One region of the Streptomyces sp. NPDC048258 genome, then DNA from elsewhere that is predicted to be linked to it. Evidence: riboswitches for the same ligand, from Rfam matches in the RefSeq annotation. Region 1 holds a riboswitch; the other holds the start of a gene.
What was found. Region 1 has a riboswitch for S-adenosylmethionine ahead of ACGFYQ_RS03665 (aminotransferase class V-fold PLP-dependent enzyme). Riboswitches for the same ligand answer to the same signal wherever they lie in the genome.

Region 1 (7,300 bases):
CCCGGGCCTGGCTGACCCCGCTGACCGCGCTGTTCGTGCACGGCAGTTGGCTGCACCTGCTCGGGAACATGCTCTTCCTCTTCGTCTTCGGCGCGATGACGGAGGAGCGGATGGGCCGCCCGGCGTTCCTCGTCTTCTACGTCTGTACGGGGTACGTGGCCCTGGCGGCGTACGCGGCGGCCAACGCGGGGTCCTCGCAGACCCTGGTCGGGGCGTCGGGGGCCATCTCGGCGGTGCTGGGCGCCTTCCTGTACCTGCTGCCGCGCGCCAGGGTGACGAGCCTGTTCCCGTTCCTGTTCTTCCTGCCGCTGCGGTTCCCGGCGTGGATCGTGCTGCTGTTCTGGTTCGCCCTCCAGTGGGTGGCGGCGCACCGGGCGGGCAGCGGGCCGGGGGTCGCCTACCTGGCCCACCTGGTGGGCTTCTCGGTCGGCTTCCTGTACGCGTGGGCGCGCTATCGGCGTACCGCCGAGAGGTGTTCCGTAGTCCAGGAGTAGCCGGTCTCGATGTTGTGGAAGGCGGTGACGGCGCAGGCGGCGTCGTTGATCGTGTTGAAGTCGACGCGACCGCTGTTCAAGTTGTAGCGAACCAGTCACGCAGCGTGCCATTGTCGGCTAATTTCATCACGGGAGGTGACGACGATGCAGGCTGCCCAGGCACGCAAGTTCCGAGGAAAGAACAAAGCCCCGAAGTGGACCAAACCCGATGACGGGATGGTGTCGGTGATGGTGCTGCCGCTGGCCGTCACCGATCCCGCCGACCTCGCCCGGCTGGGCAAGCTCTTCGGCGCGATGTGGAACATCAAGCGAGCCGTCCGGAAGGACGCCCGCGCCAAGGTCGATGCGTACTGGGCCGCCAAGCACGAACGCGGCGAGCACGGGGCGAAGGCCGTACGGCAGCGTCTCGGCCTCTCCCGTGAGGCCCTTGAGCGCCGGACGCGCCCGCTCCCATACCACTGGGAAGAAGTGGGAGACCTTCCGCCTCGTCGGCACTCTCCGCGGGCACGTCATGGCTTACACAAACGGCGGGCAGCACGCGTTGATGCCGCCCCGGCGGATGTCCAAGCCCGAGCTGCCTTCCGGCACGGTGCCCACTGGCAAGACCTCCCCATCGGGCAAACCGCTGATGCGGAAGGCGACGTGGTGGGACCACACCGGCCCCCTCGCCGTCGTCTTCGCGGGCGGACCTGACTCCGGCGCGGGTGACCTTGTGCTCCCGGTACGGATGCCACAGCAGCCCGGCCAGTACGCCCGTGTCGAACACTTCCTCTCCACCCCCGGCCGCTGGCACAAGGTGGATCTCGTCCGCCGCCGGAAGGCGGGTGCGCCGGGCGGCTGGGTGTACGAGGCACAGCCCAAGGCGGTGACGGTTCCGGGCGGTGCCCGCGCAGCCCGGTCCAATGGGGTACCGAAGCAGGCGTACCGCCGTGACCGCCTCTCGGCCGGTTACCGGGAGCTGCGCACCCGACAGGCCGAACACGCCGCCTCCATCGCCGAGCACCGCCGCCACCGCGCCCGCAGCGTGGCTCGCGACATCATCGCCGTCCACGGCGCCGTGCTCGTCGCGGAGGACTGCGACATCCGCAGCTGGTACCGGCTGTGGGGCAAACGCCTCTCCCGGACCACACCCGGCCTGCTCATCGCCGCGCTCGACCGCGAGTGCCGGGCCGCAGGCGGACGGCTCGTCCGCGCCTCCACCTGGTCCACCGCCCTGTCACAGCACTGCCTGTGCGGAGAGCGGGTCAACAAGACGCTGCGGGACCGTGAGCACAAGTGCATCGCGTGCGGCCTCGTCGGCAAGCGTGACCTCGTGTCCGCCGCGCTGGCCGCGTTCGTCCGCCTCACCGACGTGGACGACCCCAAGACCGCGTACCTGGACACCACGATGTCCCGGCACGCACAGATCATCTTCTCGACTGGGCTGGAAGAAGCCCTGTGTGAGTCAACCGCAGCGAGCCAGAACACCTCTCGGGGCGCTGGTCACGTGGCAGTCCCGCCCCAGCGCGGGACCTCTGCTCACCGAACCGCCGGAAAGCGGCCCCGAGCGACCCCGGATGACACACGCACCGTGCGTGACCACGCCGGAAAGCCCGGATGCCGCCCCGGCTGCAATCCTCAGCTCACCTTTGGTGACTTACGGATCAAGTCTTAGAGTGAGGCGACCAGCGACGGCCACCGAGGGAGACAGCCAGCCGTGATCACCGCGATCGTGCTCATCAAGACCAGCGTGGACCGCATCCCCGAGATCGCCGAGTCCATCGCCGCGCTGGACAGCGTCAGCGAGGTCTACTCCGTCACGGGGACGTACGACCTGATCGCGCTGGTCCGCGTGGCCCGCCACGAGAACCTGGCGGACATCATCCCGGGCCGCATCAGCAAGATCCCGGGCGTCGAGGCGACGGACACGCACGTGGCGTTCCGTACGTACTCCCAGCACGACCTGGAAGCGGCCTTCGCGATCGGCCTCGACGCGTAGCGCCTCCCGCGGGGCCTGCGGGTACGCCCCGGGCTTCGCCCCCTGCCCCTCCGCTGCGCGGCCCTGGCTCCGGTGCGCCTCAAGCGCCGGCGGGGCTGGGTTCGCCCCCCGGGCGGGGTCTTGACCGCCGGCCCGGTCCGCGGGGTCCCTCCGGGACGTCTCCTCGGCTCGCGCACCAAGCCTCGTCACGGCGTTCAGCCGTGGTTGCGCGCTCGTCCTGCGGGGACGCCCCTGCGCGCCCCCGCTCCCCCCGGCATGCAAGACCCCGCCCGGGTGCGGGGGGAGTCGATTCACACCCCGCACCCGGGCGGGACCCCGCCCCGCCGGCGATTGAGGCGGACAGCAAGCTCAGACCGCCGGGACGCAGCGGCCCTCTTCCGTGCGGTACTGCCACTTCGCGCCGTCCGCGACGAGTTCCTTCACCGCGCGGACGAAGCGGGCCACGTGCTCGTCGGGGGTGCCGGCGCCGAAGCTGACGCGGATGGCGTTGAGGGAGCGCTCGCCCGGGGCGGCCTCCGGGGCTCCGCACTCGCCCTGGGCCTGGGGCTCGCTGCCCAGCAGGGTGCGGACCAGGGGGTGGGCGCAGAAAAGGCCGTCGCGCACGCCGATGCCGTACTCGGCGGAGAGCGCCGCCGCGAAGTGGGAGCTGTTCCAGCCGTCCACCACGAAGGAGATGACGCCGACGCGCGGGGCGTCGTCCCCGAAGAGGGACAGGACGCGGACCGCCGGGACATCGGCCAGGCCCTCGCGGACCGTGGCGATGAGGTGGCGCTCCCGGGCGACCAGGGCATCGAAGCCCGCCTCGGTCAGGGCCTTGCAGGCGGAGGCGATGGAGTAGACGCCGATGACGTTCGGGGAGCCGGCCTCGTGGCGGGCGGCGGTGGTGTTCCACTCGACGTCCACGCCGCCGTCCTCGCGCCGGGCGACCTTGCGGGAGGCGCCGCCGCCCGCGAGGTACGGCTCGGCGTCACGCAGCCAGTCCGCGCGGCCGGCGAGGACGCCCGAGCCGAAGGGGGCGTAGAGCTTGTGCCCGGAGAAGGCGACCCAGTCCACGTCCAGGTCCTGTACGGAGACGGGGTGGTGCGGAGCGAGCTGGGCGGCGTCCAGGACGATCCGCGCGCCGTGGGCGTGCGCGGCCGCCGCGAGTTCCTTCACCGGCCACAGCTCACCGGTGACGTTGGAGGCGCCGGTGACGCAGACCAGGGCCGGGCCGTAGGGGTCCCGGTCGGCCAGCGCCCGCTCCAGGGTGGCGACGGCCTCGTCCGGGGTGCGGGGCGCGTTGAGGTAGGTGACCTGCGCGTTCGTCCAGGGCAGCAGCGAGGCGTGGTGCTCGGTCTCGAAAACGAACACCTGGCAGTCGGCCGGGAGCACGGCGGCGAGCAGGTTCAGGGAGTCCGTGGTGGACCGGGTGAAGACCACCTGGTCGGAGGGGCGGCAGTCGAGGAACTCGGCGACCGTGACGCGGCTCTGCTCGAAGAGGTCGGTGGAGAGCTGCGAGAGGTAGCCGGCGCCGCGGTGCACGCTGCCGTAGTACGGGGCGTACGCGGCCACGTCGTCCCAGACCCGCTGGAGCGCCGGGGCGCTGGCCGCGTAGTCGAGGGCCGCGTAGGTGACCTCGCCGCCGGTGACGAGCGGGACGGTGACGTCCCGGCCGAGGACCGGCAGCGGCTCGGCACAGGCGGGGTCGACGGCGGTTGCGACGGCGGTGGCGGCGGTGGTCGCGGTGGCGGCGACGGCGGTGGCGGCAGCGGCGTTCAGGGATGCGGACATGGCGGAATCTCCCGGCAGGCAGGGGTGAATGGCTTCGGTGTGCCCGTACGCGACGCGGGTACGGCTCGGCGGCCGACCGGGGTACGGGAAGTCCTCGGACGAAGGCGGGTACACGGAAGTGACCCTGATCCGAGGGTTGAAGAAGGGGCGGAGTCGCCCTATCGCATTCGCTTGCTCACGGAAAACGCTCCTCGAGAGACCAGGACCCCTGGTGTCGAGGGATCCGCGCTTGCCGTAGACCTCGCTGCCTACGACCTGGTCATCACCCGGGGCACCCCGCCACGGAAGGAGGGTTGCCGGACAGCAAGCCGGGGCCTAAACGCTGTCACTCGTGACCTGTCCAGCATCCTGCCACATGATCCCCCGTACGCAAGACCCCGGTCCGAATGGCGGACCGGGGTCTTGGCCGAAAACGATCAATCGGAATCAGGCGCGCTGCGCGCTGCGCGCACGCTACGCGTTGCTCGCCGCCACCCACCGCCGCCTTCTCCACGCCGTGCTCGCACCGCTCGGCCGCGGGCGGCCTCGCGGGCTTCGCCCGGCTGCGCCGGCCTCCGGCCGTCGACACGCGGGGCCGGGTCCGGGAGGCCACGCCCCCCGGACAGCGGCGCACGCTAGGCGTTGCTAGCCGCCACCCATCGCTCCAGCGCCGCGCGGGCCGCGCCCGAGTCGATCGACTCCGCCGCGCGGGTGATGCCCGCCGCGAGCTGCTCCTCCAGGGTGCCGGTGCCCGGGTCCAGCGCGACCAGGGCCGCCGCCGAGTTCAGCAGGACCGCGTCGCGGACCGGGCCCGTCTCGCCGGAGAGGAGGCGGCGGGCGACATCCGCGTTGTACGAGGCGTCCGCGCCGCGCAGCTCCGACACGTCGACCAGGGCGATGCCGACGTCCCGCGGGTCGAAGGCCTGCTCCGAGACCTTGCCGTCCCGGACCCACCACACCCGCGAGGTCGAGGTCGTGGTCAGCTCGTCCAGGCCGTCGTCACCCCGGAAGACCAGCGCGGAGGAGCCCCGCTCGGCGAGCACGCCCGCCACGATCGGGGCCATCCGGGCGTCGGCCACGCCGGTGGCCTGCGCCCTGACCTTCGCCGGGTTGGTCAGCGGGCCGAGGACGTTGAAGGTGGTCCTGATGCCCAGTTCCTTGCGCGCCCCCGCCACGTGCCGCAGCGCCGGGTGGAACTTCACCGCGAAGCAGAAGGTGATGCCGGCCTCCTCGGCGACCTCGACGACCCGCGCGGGGGTGAGGTCGAGGTTGACGCCGAGCTTCTCCAGGACGTCCGAGGCCCCGCTCGCGGAGGACGCGGCCCGGTTGCCGTGCTTGACCACCTTGGCGCCGGTACCGGCGACCACGATCGCCGACATCGTCGAGATGTTCACCGTCTTGGCCCCGTCGCCGCCGGTGCCGACGATGTCCACCGTCGGGCCCGACACCTCGATCAGGTTGGCGTGCTCGTACATCGCCCGTACGAGGCCGTTGATCTCGGCGACCGTCTCCCCCTTGGCCCGCAGCGCGACCGTGAAGCCGGCGATCTGGGCGTCGGTGGCCTCCCCGCGCATGATCTTGTCCATGGCCCAGGCGGTGTCGTCCGCACTCAGGTCCTGGCCGGTCAGCAGGGCGTCGAGAACGCCCGGCCAGCCACGGGCCGCCACGCTGTCGCCGCCTGCCGGGGTCACAACGTTCATGGTCCGCTCCTGCTGCTCATCGGGGATTCCGTCGTCGAATGGGAACGGCTTCAGCCTATCCAGCCACGGAGACGGCAAAGAGCCCCGTCCCAGACACTGGACGGGGCTCTCGCCGTGGCGACACCAGGACTGACCGAAATCAGTCCCTCATTCGATCAAGCGGCCGAACGGGAGATCAGTGGTGGCCGTGGCCGCTCTGGATCTCCTTGTACTCCTCCACCGTGGGCTTCGGAATCTGGTTGCCCTCGGCGTAGAAGCCCTTGCTGAGCTTCGCGCGCAGCTTCTCGCCGAGCTTCACCTTGCGCTCGACACCGTTCTCGTCGACCGTCGGGCCGATCTCGACCGGCTCGTAGGTGACGTACGAGGTGAGCGTGTGCAGCTTGTCCTGCGAGAGCGGCTCGTGGACCTCGATGAACTCACCGTGCGGCAGGCGCTTGATGATGCCGGTCTCGCGACCGTGCAGCACCTTGTCCCGGTCCCGGCGCTGGAGGCCGAGGCAGATCCGCTTGGTGGCGATGAAGGCGAGGACCGGGACGACGAAGAAGCCGATCCGGACGAACCAGGTGATCGAGTTGATCGAGAGGTGGAAGTACTGCGCGAACATGTCGTTTCCACCGCCGATCAGCAGGACGATGTACTCCGCGATCCAGGCGACACCGAAGGCCGTACGGGTCGGGACGTTGCGCGGGCGGTCCAGGATGTGGTGCTCGCGCTTGTCCCCGGTGACCCAGGACTCGATGAAGGGCCAGACGGCGATCGAGCCCAGCACCAGCGGGAAGAGCAGCAGCGGGATGAACACGCCCAGGACGAGCGTGTGGCCCCACAGGTTGATCTCCCAGCCGGGCATGGCTCGGATCAGGCCTTCCGGCATACCCATGTACCAGTCGGGCTGCGCACCGGTGGACACGTGGTCCGTGCGGTACGGGCCGAGCGCCCAGATCGGGTTGATCGAGGCGATGGCCGCGATGGCCGCGATGACACCGAAGACCAGGAAGAAGAAGCCTCCGGCCTTGGCCATGTAGACCGGCAGCAGCGGCATGCCGACGACGTTGTTGTTCGTCTTGCCGGGACCCGCGAACTGGGTGTGCTTGTGGTAGAAGACCAGGATCAGGTGGGCCACCAGCAGGCCCATCATGATGCCGGGCAGCAGCAGGATGTGGATCGAGTAGAACCGCGCGACGAAGTCGCCGCCCGGGAACTCTCCGCCGAAGAGGAAGAACGACAGGTACGTGCCGATGACCGGCACGGACAGGATCGCGCCCTCCATGAAGCGGACACCGGTGCCCGACAGCAGGTCGTCCGGCAGCGAGTAACCGGTGAAACCGGTGAACATGCCGAGGACCAGCAGCAGGAAGCCGAAGATCCAGTTGACCTCACGC
Region 2 (7,300 bases), 770 kb from region 1:
CCCTTCGCGCTGCCGCTGGGCCGCGAGGAGGCGCAGGCCGAGACGATGATGTGGATGCTCGCGGGCGGCGGCGGCTACACCGACAACGAAGAGCAGTACTCCATCGACTCCGCCGAGAACGTCAAGGCCCTGGAGTTCCTGCGGGACAAGATGGTCGGACAGGGTCTGACCGGGCCGTCCGAGCCGGGCAAGACCGACCGGCAGGCCGCCTTCGACGCCTTCACGCGCGGCGAGGTCGGCATGCTCAACGGCCACCCGACGCTGATCAAGCAGGCGGCCGGGAAGGGCGTCAAGTTCGGCATGGTGACGATGCCGACCAACGACGGCACCGAGCGCTCGGCGATGGGCGTCGCGGACTGGGTGATGGCCTTCAAGAACGGCCACCCGAAGGAGTCCGGCAAGTTCCTGGACCACCTGTACGAGGCGAAGAACGTGACCGCCTTCACCACCATGTACGACCTGCTCCCGGTGACGACCACCGGCTACCGGGCGATGCAGGCCGGGGCCGGTACGGGCGGCGCCGCGCCGCAGCTGAAGACCTTCCTGGACGCGCTGCCGAGCTCGCGGCTCTACCCGGCCGGCAAGAAGTCCTGGGCGGGCGTCAGCGAGGACATCAAGCAGAAGATCGGCAAGACCGTCCAGCCGGGCGGGCAGCCGGCGCAGGTGCTGGAGGAGATCGCGGCGTCCGCGCGGGCGGCCGATCCGCGCTGACAAGGGGCTGACCCGCGTCGGCGCGGGCCCGGCGCGGGCAGGCGCGGGCCGGGCGGCGCTCGGCGGACCGGGCGGTCGGGGCGGTGTCGGTGGGCGGCGTTAATCTGGCCGTATGACGGACGAGGGGCAGCTGACGGCCACGGAGGCCGCGGTGCTCGCGTACGAGGGACGCACCTGGCCCGGGCCCGGGGCCAAGGAGCGAGCGATACGGGAGGGGCTGGGGATGACCCCGGTCCGCTACTACCAGCTGCTCAACGCGCTGATGGACGACCCCCGCGCGCTGGCGCACGCCCCGGGCACGGTGAACCGGCTGCGGCGCATCCGCGAGGCGCAGCGGGCCAGGCGATAGCCGTCACGCGGCTGGGCCGTTAGGGTCGTCCGTATGGGGAGCCATCCGCACGACTTGCCGATGCCCGTCACCGCAGCCGGACGCGAGGGACTCGAAGCCCTGCTCCGCGCACCCCGCCGGTCCGTGATCGCCCTGGACTTCGACGGGACCCTCGCCGACATCGTCCCGGACCCGGACCAGGCGCGCGCCCACCCCGGAGCCGTACCCGCCCTCGCCGCGCTCGCCCCCGAGGTGGCCTCGGTCGCCGTGGTCACCGGCCGGCCGGCGGGCGTCGCCGTCCGCTACGGGGGCTTCGCCGGGGTCCCCGGACTGGAACACCTGGTGGTCCTCGGCCACTACGGAGCCGAGCGCTGGGACGCCGTCACCGGGATCGTCCACGCCCCCGCCGAGCACCCCGGGGTGGCGGCGGTCCGGGCCGAGCTGCCGGGATTCCTGGACTCGATCGGGGCCTGGCGGGGCACGTGGATCGAGGAGAAGGGCCGGGCGCTGGCGGTCCACACCCGCCGCGCCGAGGACCCGGAGGCGGCCTTCGCGGCGCTCCGGGAACCGCTGGCCGAGCTGGCCGCGCGGCACGGGCTGATGGTCGAACCGGGCCGGGCCGTGCTGGAGCTCAGGCCGCCGGGCACGGACAAGGGCGTCGCCCTGACGGAGTTCCTGGCGGAGACGGACGCGGGGCCGGTGCTGTACGCGGGGGACGACCTGGGTGACCTTGCCGCGTACTCGGCGGTCGAGAAGCGGAGGGCCGATGGTCTGCCGGGGCTGCTGGTGTGCAGTGGCTCCGCGGAGGTTCCGGAGCTGGCCTCCCGCGCCGACCTGGTCCTCCCGGGCCCTGGCGCGGTAGCGGCCTTCCTCTCCGACCTGGCCGAGGCCCTGCGCGCCTGACCCGCGCCGCCGCCGGGGCTCAAGGATCCGGGGCTCCGCCCCGTACCCCGCTCCTCAAACGCCGGAGGGGCTGGGTGGGTGCGGCGCCGCTGCCCCCGGACCCCCGCGCCTCAAACGCCGGCGGGGCTGAAATTGCCCTGCGGGCAATCCAGCCCCGCCGGCGTTTGAGGCGCGGGGTCTGGGGCGGAGCCCCAGTAGGCGGGCCGCGGTCAGGCCTGGAGGTCGGACAGTTGGGCCGTGAACCACTCGGCCGGGGGGAGGGCGGTGGCGGCCGCGGCCAGGCGCTTCGTGCGGTCCGCGCGCTCGGCGTCCGGCATGGACAGCGCCGCGTGAAGGGCCTCGGCCGTCTGCGTGACGTCGTACGGGTTCACCGTGAGCGCGTCCTGCCGCAGCTCCTCGTACGCCCCCGCCCCCGTCGACAGCACCAGCACGCACCCCGCCTCCGACACCACCGGGATCTCCTTCGCCACCAGGTTCATCCCGTCCCGCACCGGGTTCACCAGCGCGACATCCGCCATCCGGTACGCCGCGAGCGAGCGCGCGAAGTCGTCCTGCACCGACACGTGCACCGGCTGCCAGTCCGCCGTGCCGAACTCCTCGTTGATCGCGGCCGCCAGCTCCCGCACCGACTCCGTGTACGCCCGGTACACCGCCAGGTCCTGCCGCGACGGGTACGCGGACGCCAGGTGCACCACCCGGCCGCGCCATTCGGGGTGCGTGGTCAGCAGTTCCCGGTAGGCCAGCAGGCCCCGCAGGATGTTCTTCGACAGCTCCGTCCGGTCCACCCGGACGATCGTCTTCAGGTCGCCGACCTCCGCCCGCAGTGCCGCCAGCTTGTCGTCCACCTCCGGCCGGTGCGCCAGCGCCCGCAGCTCGTCCGCGTCGACCCCCAGGGGGTATTTGGTCACGTGCGTGAACCGGGCCTCGCCGCCCGCCTTGATGTGCTTCACCCCGCGCAGCGGGTCCTCCCCGCTCGGCAGGTGCGTCCGCGCGACGCCGCTCGCGTCCTCGAACTGCGCGCTGGTGATGAAGCCGAGCGCCCACTCGTAGGTGTGGAAGCCCAGCCGGTCCGCCCCGAGCATCCCCCACACCAGCTCCCGCCGGATGTCGTCCGGGAGCATGTGCATGAACTGCTGCGAGGCCCACGGCGTGTGCGTGAAGTGCCCGATCCGCAGGTCCGGCCGCAGCTCCCGCAACTGCCCCGGCACCAGCGCCAGGTGGTAGTCCTGCACCAGGACACAGGCGCCCTCCGCCGCCTCCTCGGCCAGGGCCGCCGCGAAGGCCTGGTTGTAGGCGACGTACGACCCCCACTGCCGGCGGAACTCCGCGTCGAAGACCGGCGTGCGCGGGATGTCGTACAGGTGGTGGTGGGTGAACCACAGCACCGAGTTCGCGATGCCGTTGTACGCGTCGTCGTACACCGTGGGATCGATGTCCAGCATCCGGACGCCAGGCTCGGCCACGCCCCGGCGGACCGCCTCCCGGTCCGCCTCCGACAGGGCCGCGCAGATCCACACCGCGTCCGGCTGCTCGGCCAGGGCCGCGGAGAGTCCGGAGACGAGACCGCCCCCGCCGCGCCGGGCACTGAGCGTGCCGTCGGCGGCGAGGACGTACGAGAGCGGGCCGCGGTTCGCTGCAACGAGTACCTGAGAAGCCATGCGGCCAACCTAGCCCGGCCCGCGCCCGCTCAAACCGTACGATCCCTCACGCCACGCTGCGCAGTGCGTACTCCTTGACGCCCAGCATCGGCGGCCGCTCCTCCGTGTCCACCGCGTACGTCCGCGGCACGAACCCGTCCGGCCCCCGCTCGAACTGCGTCAGCTCCGGCCGTACGAGATGACCGCGCGAGAGCCGCAGCTGCGCGGTGCGGTATATCGCCGCGGCCATCCGGCCCAGCGCCTGCCCGTCCTGGTGGCGGTGGACCCGTACGCCCACGTCCACCTGGGCCAGCGCGTTCAGCCCGACCGTGTGCAGCGCGTCCACCAGCAGGCCCAGCTCGACGCCGTACCCGACGGGGAACGGCAGCCGCTCCAGCAGGGAGCGGCGTACGGCGTACTCGCCGCCCAGCGGCTGGACGAAGCCGGCCAGCTGCGGCCAGTGCAGGTTGAGCAGCGGGCGCGCCACCAGCTCCGTCACCCGGCCGCCCTGGCCGGGGGCGTCGCCCAGCGGGCGGTCGTACATCGCCTTGACGAACTGCACGTCCGGTTCGGTCAGCAGCGGCCCCACGATCCCGGAGACGAAGTCGGCCGAGAAGTCCCGCAGGTCGGCGTCGACGAAGCAGACGATGTCCCCGGCGGTGGCCAGCAGGGAGCGCCACAGCACCTCGCCCTTGCCGGGCAGCGCCGGGATCCGCGGCAGGATCTCGTCGCGGTGCACGACGCGGGCGCCGGCCTTCGCCGCCACCTCCGCCGTCCGGTCGCTGGAGCCCGAGTCGATGACCACTAGTTCGTCCACGAGGGGGTACGGCAGTCCCTCGATCAGCTCGCGCCGGATCACCTCGACGATCGCGCCGACCGTCGCCTCCTCGTCGAGCGCGGGCAGCACCACGCTGACCGTGGTCCCAGCCGCCCGTTTCCGGTCCAGCAGCTGGTCGAGCGGTCGGTCGGCGGCGGACCAGGAGCGGTCGGCCAGCCAGCGCTCCACCTCTTCCAGCACCCTCGGTACTCCCTGCATCGTCACTTGTTTGGACCGATTTGTGATCCATCTCGCGGTTCGGACGGCTGTCTCAACCGCCCGGCCCTTCGGTTACAGTCTTGAACAACGCAGAGGACCACCGCATGCCGGGGGTCCTCGCGCACAAACGCCCGGACGCGCCACAGAGCGCGCGGCCCGGTGCCATACCGCTCATCCAGAGGGGCAGAGGGACACGGCCCGTTGAAGCCCCGGCAACCCTCCAGTCGGTTCTCGCGATGCGTTTTCACGCACCTCCGCGAGGTCCCCGGCTAGGGAAGGTGCCAATTCCGTCTCATGGCGAAGTGCGCCATGGGGAAGATGAGGAGAAAGGGCCTCGCCATCATGGCTGCACAGACTGTCGCCACCTCTGCCGGAACCGGAACCGTCGACCTCGGACCTGCCACCGGCCTTTCCTGTCGCGAGTGCGGTACCCGCTTCGAGCTCGGACCCATCTTCGCGTGCGTCGAGTGCTTCGGACCTCTGGAAGTCGCCTACGACCTCCCGACCGGCACGGGTTCATCTGAAGACGTCGAGGCCCTGCGCGCCGCGATCGAGGCCGGCCCGAACAACATCTGGCGGTACGCGCCGCTGCTGCCCGTCCCCGCGGACGTGGCCTCCAAGCCGAGCCTGAACCCGGGCTTCACCAAGCTCGTGGACGCGGAGAACCTGGCCAAGGAGCTCGGTGTCACCGGCAAGCTCTACGTCAAGGACGACTCCGGCAACCCGACGCACTCCTTCAAGGACCGCGTCGTCGCGATCGCCGTCGAGGCGGCCCGCGCCTTCGGCTTCACCACCCTGTCCTGCTCCTCCACCGGCAACCTGGCCGGCGCCGTCGGCGCCGCCGCCGCCCGGGCCGGTTTCCGCTCCTGCGTGTTCATCCCGCACGACCTGGAGCAGGGCAAGGTCGTCATGGCCGGTGTCTACGGTGGCGACCTGGTCGGCATCGAGGGCAACTACGACGACGTGAACCGCTTCTGCTCCGAGCTCATCGGCGACCCGCTGGGCGAGGGCTGGGGCTTCGTCAACGTCAACCTGCGCCCGTACTACGGCGAGGGCTCCAAGACCCTGGCGTACGAGATCTGCGAGCAGCTCGGCTGGCAGCTGCCCGACCAGATCGTCATCCCGATCGCGTCCGGCTCGCAGCTGACGAAGATCGACAAGGGTCTGCAGGAGCTGATCAAGCTCGGCCTCGTCGAGGACAAGCCGTACAAGATCTTCGGCGCCCAGGCCGAGGGCTGCTCCCCGGTGTCCACCGCCTTCAAGGCCGGCCACGACGTGGTCCGCCCGCAGAAGCCGAACACCATCGCCAAGTCCCTCGCCATCGGCAACCCGGCGGACGGCCCGTACGTCCTGGACATCGCGCGGCGCACCGGCGGCTTCGTCGAGGACGTCAACGACGAGCAGGTCGTCGAGGCCATCAAGATCCTCGCGCAGACCGAGGGCATCTTCGCCGAGACGGCGGGCGGCGTGACCGTCGGCGTCACGAAGAAGCTCATCGAGAACGGGCAGCTCGACCCGGCGCTGACCACCGTCGTCCTGAACACCGGTGACGGCCTCAAGACCCTGGAGGCGGTGGTCGCGGACAGCGGCCAGACCGCCACCATCCGCCCGAGCCTGGACGCGTTCCGCGCCGCCGGCCTGGCCTGACCCTCCCCCCGCACACCGGAAAGGCAGTAGCGCCATGAGCGTCAACGTCCGCATCCCCACCATCCTGCGCACCTACACCGGCGGCAAGGCCGAGGTCCCGGCCGAGGGCGCGACCCTGGCCGAGGTCATCGAGTCGCTGGAGAAGAGCCACCCGGGCATCGCCGCCCGTGTCCTGGACGACCAGGGCAAGCTGCGCCGCTTCGTGAACGTCTACGTCAACGACGACGACGTGCGCTTCGAGGGTGGGCTGGAGGCGGCGACGCCGGACGGCGCCGGTGTGTCGATCATTCCCGCCGTCGCCGGCGGCTGCTGACACGCGAAAACCGTAATTGCCCCCTCCGCTAAAAGCGGAGGGGGCAATTCTGCTTGATTGGGCGCGGTAGAGTTGGGGAAGTCCCCTCCGCTGGACTTGCCCGCCGCATATGAACGGGCCGCGGCAGGGTTGACATTCAGTCAATATGCAAGCGCGGTATGGGGCTTTGGTGAGATTTGCCGGGTCCGAGTTGCCCTGCCATATGCCAAATTTTCACTCTATTTCAATGTTTCTGGGTGTCCTGAATTCTCGTCGGATTGACCTGTTGCAGACAGCACCGGCGCAGATACATTCAGCCTCGGTCGACGCGTTCCGACGCAAGTTCTGACCCGGGAGCGCGAAGTGCGTTCCTGCGCAAGGGCCAGTAATAGGGGAGTTAGGCATGGCTCAGGGCACCGTCAAGTGGTTCAACGCGGAGAAGGGCTACGGCTTCATCGCGGTCGACGGTGGTGCGGATGTGTTCGTCCACTACAGCGCCATCCAGATGGACGGGTACCGCACCCTTGAAGAGGGTCAGCGGGTCGAGTTCGAGATCTCGCAGGGCCAGAAGGGTCCGCAGGCGGACATGGTCAAGCTCGCACTCGGCTAGTCCTGGCGCGATCGACCGCCCACGCGTACGTAAGAGGGGCCCACATCCTGGACACGGGGTGTGGGCCCCTCGTGCGTTCAGGGGGCCGTTCACGGGGGCGTTCACCCAAGCCGCTTGCACTCGAGGGGGTCGAGTG

Region 2: linked by a shared signal. The riboswitch ahead of thrC (threonine synthase) and the one ahead of ACGFYQ_RS03665 (aminotransferase class V-fold PLP-dependent enzyme) in region 1 are both predicted to bind S-adenosylmethionine.

What each region holds. Positions count from the first base shown of each region.
Region 1 covers NZ_JBICZH010000001.1:787,482-794,781, reverse strand. The annotation lists gene ACGFYQ_RS03685 (rhomboid family intramembrane serine protease) at 1-494, shown strand, start outside; gene ACGFYQ_RS03680 (hypothetical protein) at 621-953, opposite strand; gene ACGFYQ_RS03675 (hypothetical protein) at 1,006-2,148, shown strand; gene ACGFYQ_RS03670 (Lrp/AsnC family transcriptional regulator) at 2,191-2,472, shown strand; gene ACGFYQ_RS03665 (aminotransferase class V-fold PLP-dependent enzyme) at 2,821-4,242, opposite strand; SAM riboswitch class IV at 4,463-4,579, opposite strand; gene trpD (anthranilate phosphoribosyltransferase) at 4,857-5,921, opposite strand; gene ACGFYQ_RS03655 (cytochrome bc complex cytochrome b subunit) at 6,097-7,300, opposite strand, start outside.
Region 2 covers NZ_JBICZH010000001.1:18,927-26,226, forward strand. The annotation lists gene ACGFYQ_RS00105 (extracellular solute-binding protein) at 1-711, shown strand, start outside; gene ACGFYQ_RS00110 (DUF3263 domain-containing protein) at 824-1,060, shown strand; gene otsB (trehalose-phosphatase) at 1,094-1,942, shown strand; gene ACGFYQ_RS00120 (trehalose-6-phosphate synthase) at 2,152-3,600, opposite strand; gene ACGFYQ_RS00125 (glucosyl-3-phosphoglycerate synthase) at 3,647-4,597, opposite strand; SAM riboswitch class I at 4,784-4,940, shown strand; gene thrC (threonine synthase) at 4,958-6,262, shown strand; gene ACGFYQ_RS00135 (MoaD/ThiS family protein) at 6,297-6,575, shown strand; gene ACGFYQ_RS00140 (cold-shock protein) at 6,958-7,164, shown strand.